DNA from 3 places in the Pseudomonas saponiphila genome. Region 3 is predicted to be linked to each of the others. Evidence: predicted binding sites of a transcription regulator. Region 3 holds the regulator's gene; each other region holds the start of a gene.
The links. The regulator FliA, encoded in region 3, starts transcription of late flagellar genes. The targets are predictions, from matches to a motif close to CTAAAGTTTNNNNNNNNNNNGCCGNTAA.

Region 1: the regulator FliA is predicted to act here: its motif matches at 1,345-1,372, upstream of BLV47_RS22210 (methyl-accepting chemotaxis protein).
Region 2: the regulator FliA is predicted to act here: its motif matches at 1,702-1,729, upstream of BLV47_RS05985 (flagellar protein MotY).

Annotation. Positions count from the first base shown of each region.
Region 1 covers NZ_FNTJ01000002.1:70,792-74,066, reverse strand. Annotated here, with positions in the region: gene BLV47_RS22220 (NorM family multidrug efflux MATE transporter) at 1-214, opposite strand, end outside; gene BLV47_RS22215 (LysR substrate-binding domain-containing protein) at 374-1,294, shown strand; gene BLV47_RS22210 (methyl-accepting chemotaxis protein) at 1,488-3,275, shown strand, end outside.
Region 2 covers NZ_FNTJ01000001.1:1,247,301-1,250,575, forward strand. Annotated here, with positions in the region: gene rnt (ribonuclease T) at 1-592, opposite strand, end outside; gene pyrC (dihydroorotase) at 589-1,635, opposite strand; gene BLV47_RS05985 (flagellar protein MotY) at 1,793-2,707, shown strand; gene BLV47_RS05990 (argininosuccinate synthase) at 2,837-3,275, shown strand, end outside.
Region 3 covers NZ_FNTJ01000002.1:2,242,980-2,246,254, reverse strand. Annotated here, with positions in the region: gene BLV47_RS32230 (chemotaxis protein CheA) at 1-146, opposite strand, end outside; gene BLV47_RS32225 (protein phosphatase CheZ) at 159-947, opposite strand; gene BLV47_RS32220 (chemotaxis response regulator CheY) at 978-1,349, opposite strand; gene fliA (RNA polymerase sigma factor FliA) at 1,515-2,255, opposite strand; gene fleN (flagellar synthesis regulator FleN) at 2,252-3,082, opposite strand; gene flhF (flagellar biosynthesis GTPase FlhF) at 3,201-3,275, opposite strand, start outside.

The sequences.
Region 1 (3,275 bases), 2.2 Mb from region 3:
GCGTGCCCACGGCGGCAATCACGCCGATGCAGAAGATCGAGATAAAGGAATAGCTGGCTGCCCCCAGGCTGCCGCCGGCCAGGGCCTCGGGGCTGATGCGGGCCATCATCAGGGTGTCGGTGAGGACCATCAGCATGTGCGCCAGTTGCGAGGCGATCAACGGCCCTGCCAACCGCAGGATGGCCCAGAGTTCGGTGCGTGCTGGATGCTGCATGGTCATCAGGCTCGATTCTCGAAAATTCGGGGAGAGCGCTGATTCTCGGCGCTTACAGCGCATAGCACAAAAGGATAAAAATACTTGCTGGCATGATAAAAACTCATGCGAAGCCATTTTCTGCCAGCCTGGCGCGCTGGTGTTTTCCGGAGCACATCCATGTCTCGTCGTTTGCCTCCTCTGTATGCCTTGCGTGCCTTTGAAGCGGCGGCACGCCACAGCTCGTTCACCCGTGCCGCCGAAGAACTGTCGATTACCCAAAGCGCGGTCAGCCGGCATATCCGTACCCTGGAGGATCACTTCGCCTGTCGGCTGTTCCAGCGCAGCGGGCGCAACCTGCAACTGACCGAGGCGGCGCGCCTGTTGTTGCCGGGGATCCGCGAAGGCTTCGGCGCCCTGGAGCGGGCCTGCAATACCTTGCGGGCCGAAGACGACATCCTGCGCATGAAGGCGCCCTCGACCCTGACCATGCGCTGGCTGCTGGCACGGCTCAGCCGCTTCCGCCACCTGCAGCCGGGCAACGAGGTACAGCTCACCAGTGCCTGGATGGACGTGGACTCGGTGGATTTCAATCAGGAACCCTTCGACTGCGCGGTGTTGCTGAGCAATGGCCACTTTCCTCCGGACTGGGAAGCCAGCTACCTGTTCCCCGAGCTGTTGATCCCGGTGGGGGCGCCGAACCTGCTTAACGACCAGCCCTGGGATGTGGCGCGGCTGGCCGCCACCGAGCTCTTGCACCCCACGCCGGACCGCCGTGACTGGCGCAGCTGGCTGGAGCACATGGGGCTTACCGATCAGGTGTCGCTCAAGGGCGGGCAGGTGTTCGACACCCTGGAGCTGGGGATGATCGCGGCGGCGCGGGGCTATGGCGTGTCCATGGGCGATTTGCTGATGGTGGCCGAGGATGTGGCCCAGGGCCGCCTGAGCCTGCCCTGGCCGACAGCGGTGGCCAGTGGCCTGAATTACTATCTGGTGTGGCCCAAGACCCGGCCCGGGGGTGAACGTTTGCGGCGTCTCAGCGATTTTCTCCAGGGCGAGGTCCAGGCCATGCAATTGCCCGAGGTAGAGCGCCTCGGCTGAAACGATGCAGTGCCTGGCCGGCGGGCACGGGCAGATATCCTTGCAATCCGCTCAAGTATCGACGAGCTCCGCCGAAGCCTTGGGTTATGGAACCAGCGTTCAGGAAGGTCCTAAATTACTAAAAATCCTAGAATTATTACCGCCGAGCGTGCTGACCGATCAGGATGATCCGCCTTCTCGGCAAGGAGCCATCATGTCCCAACCCCGTGCCCGGATAGCCTCTCAGCTAGGGCTTGCCCTTGCCCTGATACTTGCCCTGGTGATCAGCGGCAGCACTCTGTTTGCCCTGCGCTCGCTGGATTCGGCGAACCTCGATACGCGGGAGGAGCATCTGGCCAGTGAAGCGCGTCTGCTGGCCGACCAGCTCAACACCTTCCACGGCAGCCTGCGCGAGAGCACCCAACGCCTCAGCGGCCTGTTCGAAAACCGCTTCAGCAGCGGCCTGAGCCTGCATCCCGAGCAACCGGTGAGCGTGGCCGGGGTCCAGACCCCGGGCCTGCAGTTGGGGGACGTGGTGCTGAACAACAACTTCGAGGAAGTGGACGAGTTCAAGCAGATGACCGCCGGGGTGGCGACCCTGTTCGTGCGCAGCGGCGATGACTTCATCCGGGTCAGCACCTCCTTGAGCAAGCAGGACGGCAGTCGGGCCATCGGCACCCTGCTCGATCATGCCCACCCGGCCTATCAGAAACTCATGGCGGGCCAGGGCTATGTCGGTCGCGCCTTGCTCTTCGAACGCTTCTACATGACCCAGTACACCCCGGTCATGGATCATGCCGGCAAGGTCATCGCGGTACTGTTCGTCGGTTTCGACTACACCGATGCGCAGAATGCCCAGTTCGCCAATCTCAAGCGTTTTCGCATCGGCCAGAGCGGTTCCCTGGCCCTGCTGGACGAGCAGAACAAATGGCTGGTGCCGCCAGCCGGTGTGCAGGATCTGGATCAGGCCGCGCAGGTCATGGCCACAGCAGCGAAAGAGCCGGGCAAGGGCCGCTTCTGGAGCGATCAGGGCGAGGATTTCTACAGCCTGGCGGTACCCTTTGCCGGTGGCCCCTGGTCGGTGGTGGCCAGCATGCCCAAGGCCGAGATCCGCGCGGTGACCTGGAGCGTGGGGCTTCGCCTGGTGATCGGCAGCCTGCTGGCGATGCTGCTGGCGGTGGGGGCCACGGTCTGGCTGCTGCGCAGCAAGCTGGCGCCCTTGAGCGATCTGGTGCGCCAGGCCCAGGCTCTGGGCGGCGGCGACCTGAGCGCGCGGCTGAATGTCTCCAGCCACGACGAAATCGGCCAGCTGGCCCGCAGCTTCAACCAGATGGGCGAAGCCCTGTCGACCATGGTCGAGCACATTCGCCGTTCCGCCGCCGAGGTCAATGGCCGGGCCCAGGCTTTGTCCGGTCTGTCCAGCGGCGCCTATGAAGGCATGGAGCAACAGTCCGGCGAGATCACCAGCATGGCCGGGGCGGTGGAGGAGTTCAGCGCCACTTCACTGAACATTGCCGACAACATGGGCAGCACCCAGCGTCTGGCTCAGGACAACGCCGAGCAGACCCATATCGGCCTCGAATCCATGCAGCAGGCTTCGGCGTCCCTGGAGCAGATTGCTGGGGCCCTCAACAGCACGGCCACGGTGATCAATACCCTGGGCCAGCGCTCCCAGGAGATTGGCGGGATTGTCGGGGTGATCACCGCCATTGCCGATCAGACCAACCTGCTGGCCCTCAACGCTGCCATCGAGGCCGCGCGTGCCGGCGAGCAGGGGCGCGGCTTTGCCGTGGTCGCCGATGAGGTGCGCAACCTGGCGTCGCGCACCCGCGAGGCTACTGATGAAATTTCGCAGATGATCAACAGCATCCAGCAGGAAACCGGCAACGCCATCGAAACCATGGAACAGGGCAACCGCTTGATGCAGGAGGGCTTGTCGCGCAACGCCAATGTCGCCTCGGCCCTGGCCCTGATCGACGAGCAAAGCCGCAGCGCCGGCGAG
Region 2 (3,275 bases), on a different contig from region 3:
TGTCGTAGCGGGCCGAGTGGGCCTCGCGACCGTCGAAGTCGATGCCGGCGCTCTGACAGGCCTTGGCCAGAACGGTCTGGCCGTAAGCCAGGCCCGCCAGGGTGGCGGTGTCGAAGCTGGAGAACGGGTGGAACGGGTTGCGCTTCATGTCCAGGCGTGCCACGGCGGCGTTGAGGAAGCCCAGGTCGAAGCTGCTGTTGTGGCCCACCAGGATCGCGCGTTTGCAGCCATTGGCTTTCAGCGCCTTGCGCACGCCGCGGAAAATATCGGTGAGGGCGGCTTCTTCGCTGACGGCCATGCGCAGCGGATGGTCGAGCTTGATCCCGGTGAACTCCAGGGCCGCTGCTTCAATGTTCGCGCCTTCAAAAGGCTCGACACGGAAGAAATAGGTGTGTTCGGGGAACACAAAACCCTTTTCGTCCATGCCGATGGTGGTCGCGGCAATCTCCAGCAGGGCGTCGGTGGCCGAGTTGAACCCCCCGGTTTCTACGTCGACGACTACCGGCAGGTAACCGCGAAAGCGCGCCGCCATCGGATGGCGGGGGCCGCCACTGCTGCCGTCTTGTTCGTCGTCGAAATGGTCGTCACTCACGAGTGATCCTCCTGCAGGCGCCAGCGCAGTTTTTCACCGGCGCGCAGCGGAATGACAGTCAGCTCGCCGAACGGCAGGCTGGCGGGGGCGGTCCATTCTTCACGAACCAGGGTAATGCTATCGGTGTTGGCCGGCAGGCCGTAGAAGCGCGGACCGTTGAGGCTGGCAAAGGCTTCCAGCTTGTCCAGGGCATTGCGCTGTTCGAACGCTTCGGCATACAGCTCGATCGCGGCGTAGGCGCTGTAGCAGCCGGCACAACCGCAAGCGGCTTCCTTGGCATGCTGGGCGTGGGGCGCGGAGTCGGTGCCGAGGAAGAATTTCTGGCTGCCGCTGGTGGCCGCATCCAGCAGGGCTTCCTGGTGGGTGTTGCGCTTGAGGATCGGCAGGCAATAGAAGTGCGGACGAATACCGCCCACCAGCATGTGGTTGCGGTTGTACAGCAGGTGGTGCGCGGTGATGGTGGCGCCGACGTTGGCCGAAGCCTCGTTGACGAACTGCACGGCTTCACCGGTGGTGATGTGCTCGAATACCACTTTCAGGCTGGGGAAGCGCTCGACCACACGACGCATGTGCTCGTCGATGAAGATTTTCTCGCGGTCGAAGACGTCGACCTCGCCACGGGTCACCTCACCGTGGATCAGCAGCGGCAGGCCGACTTCGGCCATGGTTTCGAGCACCGGGAAGATCTTGTCGATGCTGGTCACGCCCGAATCCGAGTTGGTGGTCGCACCGGCCGGATACAGCTTGGCGGCGTGCACGAAGCCACAGGCCTTGGCCGCGCGGATCTCGTCCGGCTGAGTGCGGTCGGTCAGGTAGAGCACCATCAGCGGCTCGAAGCGGCTGCCGGCCGGGCGCGCAGCGAGAATGCGCTGGCGATAGGCGTCGGCTTCCACGGCGTTGCGCACCGGAGGTACCAGGTTGGGCATGATGATGGCGCGGCCAAAGGTGCGCGCGACATCTGCGACTGTATTGGGCAACACGGCACCATCGCGAAGATGAATATGCCAGTCGTCGGGACGCAGCAGGGTCAGGCGGTCGGACATGGGAGGTTCCAGGCGGGTAAAACTCGGGGGGAATGCTACCGGAAAAGACTCTTCCAGGCACTCGCTATCAAGTTTTGCGACGAGCAACCGATATCCCGAAGGTATGGCGTATTAACGCCTGTCGATTTTTCTGTTGTACACGTCAGTGGAGCCTCCCGTGCGCCAGCGTTATCTAGCCTTGCTCAGTGTGTTTGCCAGCCTGCCCGCGATGGCTCTCACTTTCCAGACCCGTCTGGAGAGCATTGAGTGGACGGTCGAAGGTGACAAATTCGAGTGCCGCCTGATCCAACCAGTGACCGATTTCGGTTCCGGCGAGTTCGTTCGCCGCGCCGGCGAGCAGGCGATCTTCCGTCTCAAGAGCTTCAACCCGATGCAGGCGGGGGGCTCGGCGACTCTACTGGCGGCGGCGGCGCCCTGGCAGCCGGGACGGGGCGACATCAACCTCGGAGCGGTCAAGGCCGGCACCGATGGAGTGCTGTTCAACAGCAACCAGATGCAGGCCGGGCGCTTGATCATCGGGCTGCTGGAGGGGCGCAGCCCTGTGGTGCGCAATTATTCCCGCGAGGGCGGAGTGTCCGAAGTGCGCCTGTTGCCGGTGAAGTTCAGCAAGGCGTATGGCGACTATCAAAGCTGCATGGCCAAGCTGCTGCCGATGAACTACGAGCAGGTGAAACAGGGCGAGATCGGTTTCCCGGGAGGGGGTATCGAGCTCGATGCCCGGGCCAAGGCCAAGCTGCAGGTGATGGTGGACTTCATCAAGGCCGACCCGACGGTCAACCACGTTGAACTCGATGGCCACTCGGACAACAGCGGCAATCGCTTGACCAACCGTGACCTGTCCCGTCGTCGTGCCCTGGCGGTAATGGAGTTCTTCAAGGCCAACGGCCTGGCGGAAAACCAGATCGTGGTGCGCTTCCATGGCGAGCGTTACCCTCTGGCGCCCAACACCAATGCCGCCAACCGGGCGAAGAACCGTCGGGTCAACGTGCATCTGGAGCGGGTAGCACCCACCGAGAAGCCGGCTCCAGCGCCCCAGGCCGCCTCTGGCTCCAGCGCTGCTGCGACCTCCTGATACGGCTGTCATCGTCGCGCGCTCGACATAATCTGTCGCTTGGTCGTCATAAGCTGTCGCGCCACTGTAAATTATCCGCGTGGATCGGTAGACTTGGCGGCTTTCCGTACAACCCCGTGGAGTGATGGCATGGCGGACGTTAACAAGGTCGTTCTGGCGTATTCGGGCGGCCTGGACACTTCGGTGATCCTCAAGTGGCTGCAGGATACTTACAACTGTGAAGTAGTGACTTTCACTGCTGACCTGGGCCAAGGCGAAGAGGTCGAGCCGGCCCGCGCCAAGGCGCAAGCCATGGGCGTCAAAGAGATCTACATCGACGATCTGCGCGAAGAGTTCGTGCGTGATTTCGTCTTCCCGATGTTCCGCGCCAACACCGTCTACGAAGGCGAGTACCTGCTGGGTACTTCCATCGCTCGTCCGTTGATCGCCAAGCGTCTGATCGAGATCGCCAACGAAACCGGCGCCGACGCCATTTCCCATGGTGCTACCGGCAAGGGCAATGACCAGGTGCGTTTCGAGCTGGGCGCCTATGCCCTCAAGCCGGGCGTGAAAGTGATCGCTCCCTGGC
Region 3 (3,275 bases):
TGAAAACCGCGAAAAATTGCATTGAGCAGGTCCGCATCATCCGGTCGGCTTTCCAGCTCGACCAGTTGTTCGGACAGTTGCTCTAGAATCTCGCCGGCCTCAACCAGGAAATCCTGAAGGATCTCTTCATCGGCGCCGAAGCTCATTAATGGGTGCTCCTAGAATCCAAGGCTGGAAAGCAAATCGTCTACATCGTCCTGACCGGACACAACGTCTTCCCGTTTATCGGCATGAATCTGCGGACCTTCACCCTTGGCGAGATGTTTTTGCGGATCTTTTTCCGCGAGGATCGATTCACGGTCATGTTCGATACCGGCGAAGCGATCGACCTGACTGGCCATCAAGACAAGTTTGAGCAGATTGCTTTCGACTTCCGTGACCAACTGGGTCACACGCTTGATCACCTGACCGGTCAGGTCCTGGTAATCCTGCGCCAGCAGAATGTCGTTGAGGTGGCCGGAAACGGTGCGGGTTTCCTGCTCGCTGCGCGTCAGGAAACTGTCGACCCGGCGCGCCAGTTCGCGAAACTCTTCAGCACCGACCTCGCGCCGCATGAAGCGCCCCCAATCTGCGCTCAAGACCTGGGCTTCAGTGCTCAGGCCATTGACCAGCGGGGTGCTGCTCTCTACCAGGTCCATGGTGCGGTTGGCGGCGGCTTCCGTGAGCCGGACCACATAGGACAGGCGCTCAGTGGCATCCGTGATCTGTGAAACTTCCTCGGCTTGCGGCATGTGCGGGTCAATCTGGAAATTGACGATCGCGCTATGCAGCTCGCGGGTGAGCTTGCCCACTTCCTGATACAGGCCGCGGTCACGGGTCTGATTGAGCTCATGGATCAATTGCACAGCGTCGCCGAACTTGCCCTTTTCCAGGCTCTCGACCAGTTCCAGTGCATGTTTTTTCAGGGTCGACTCAAAGTCGCCCAGTGAAGATTCGTTATGCTCCATAGCTCCCCCGTGGCGGAATGGCTACGTACATCAACCGATGCGTTCGAAGATCTTTTCGATCTTCTCTTTCAACGCCTGAGCCGTGAATGGTTTGACTACATAGCCGTTTACGCCGGCCTGGGCAGCTTCGATGATCTGCTCGCGCTTGGCTTCCGCAGTCACCATCAACACCGGCAGGTGCTTGAGCTTTTCATCGGCACGCACGTGACGCAGCAGGTCGATACCGGTCATGCCTGGCATGTTCCAGTCCGTTACCAGAAAGTCGATGCTCCCGCTGTTGAGTACCGGAATGGCAGTAGTGCCATCGTCGGCCTCGACCGTGTTGGTGAAACCCAGATCACGCAACAGGTTTTTTATGATCCGCCGCATCGTTGAAAAGTCATCAACGATGAGGATTTTCATGTTCTTGTCCAATTCGACCTCCAAGCAGTCTTAAACGCATCCAGCACCTGAACGCGCCATTCAATCAATTCGGCATAACACACAACGACTGCATGGAGCACACACCGCAAGACCGGCGCAGCGCTTGCCTTACCGGTCCCGATCGCAGTGTCCCCACACTGCCTGTCAGCGCGCTCGCCACTCCCCCAAACGCCCCCGCAAACGGGCCGCGCACTGGCTGTGTAACTGGCTGACCCGCGATTCGCTGACCCCCAGGACCTCACCGATTTCCTTGAGATTCAGCTCTTCGTCGTAGTACAGCGCCAACACCAGTCGCTCGCGCTCCGGCAAATTGGCAATCGCATCCGCCAAGGCGGCCTGGAAGCGTTCATCCTCCAGGTCCCGTGACGGCTCGAGATGAGCACTGGCGCCATCCTCATGCAGCCCTTCATGTTCGCCGTCCTGCAACAGGTCGTCGAAACTGAACAGGCGGCTGCCCAAGGTGTCGTTCAAAATCCCGTAATAATCGTCGAGACTCAATTGAAGTTCGGCCGCAACTTCATGATCTTTAGCGTCACGACCGGTTTTAGCTTCAATTGCACGAATGGCATCACTGACCATGCGTGTATTACGGTGCACCGAACGCGGTGCCCAGTCGCCTTTGCGAACCTCGTCGAGCATCGCCCCGCGGATACGGATACCCGCGTAGGTTTCGAAACTCGCCCCCTTGCTCGCGTCGTACTTGGTCGACACTTCGAGCAAACCGATCATCCCGGCCTGAATCAGGTCTTCCACCTGAACACTGGCCGGCAACCGCGCCAGCAGGTGATAGGCAATGCGCTTGACCAGAGGCGCGTAGCGCTCGATCAATTCGTATTGGCTGTCACGCGCCGACTTCTTGTAGAGGTTGTAGCCGCTGGCAGTCATAGCACCGGTCCCGCTGTTTGATGCACCAGGCGCTCGACAAAAAACTCCAGATGCCCGCGAGGGTTCGCCGGCAACGGCCAGGTATCGACTTTTTGCGCGATGGCCTTGAACGCCAATGCACACTTCGAACGAGGAAAGGCTTCATAGACCGCACGCTGCTTTTGCACGGCCTTGCGCACGCTTTCGTCGTAGGGAACTGCGCCGACGTATTGTAAGGCCACGTCCAGAAAGCGATCCGTGACCTTGGTCAATTTTGCAAACAGGTTGCGCCCTTCCTGAGGGCTTTGGGCCATGTTGGCCAGGACCCGGAAACGGTTCATGCCGTAGTCGCGGTTGAGCAACTTGATCAGCGCATAGGCATCGGTGATCGAAGTCGGTTCGTCGCAGACCACCAGCAACACTTCCTGGGCCGCGCGGACGAAACTGACTACCGAGTCACCAATACCCGCAGCGGTGTCGATCACCAGCACATCGAGGTTGTCGCCGATGTCGCTGAAGGCCTGGATCAGGCCGGCGTGCTGGGCCGGACTCAGGTGCACCATGCTCTGGGTGCCGGAGGCGGCCGGGACGATACGGATACCGCCAGGCCCCTGGAGCAGCACATCACGCAGCTCACAGCGCCCTTCGATGACATCCGCCAGGGTGCGCTTGGGTGTCAGGCCCAGCAGGACATCGACGTTGGCCAGTCCCAAGTCGGCATCCAGCAGCAAGACCCGCCGGCCGAGCTCAGCCAGAGCCAGGGACAAGTTCACTGACACATTAGTCTTGCCGACGCCACCCTTGCCGCCGGTCACCGCAATCACCTGTACGGGATGCATGCTGCCCATGTTCTTTCTTTACCTTGTCTTACTTAGACGGGGCCACATAACTGGCTGCGCGTTCACCGTTGGAACAATGCATGGCAGACCATCGATGTAGATACACTGCAATCTTTTCATGTCTAACTCAGCCGACCCGCTTGGCCGGACTGTGGTAGAGATCAGCGAACATGTCGGCCATGGCTTCTTCGCTGGGCTCCTC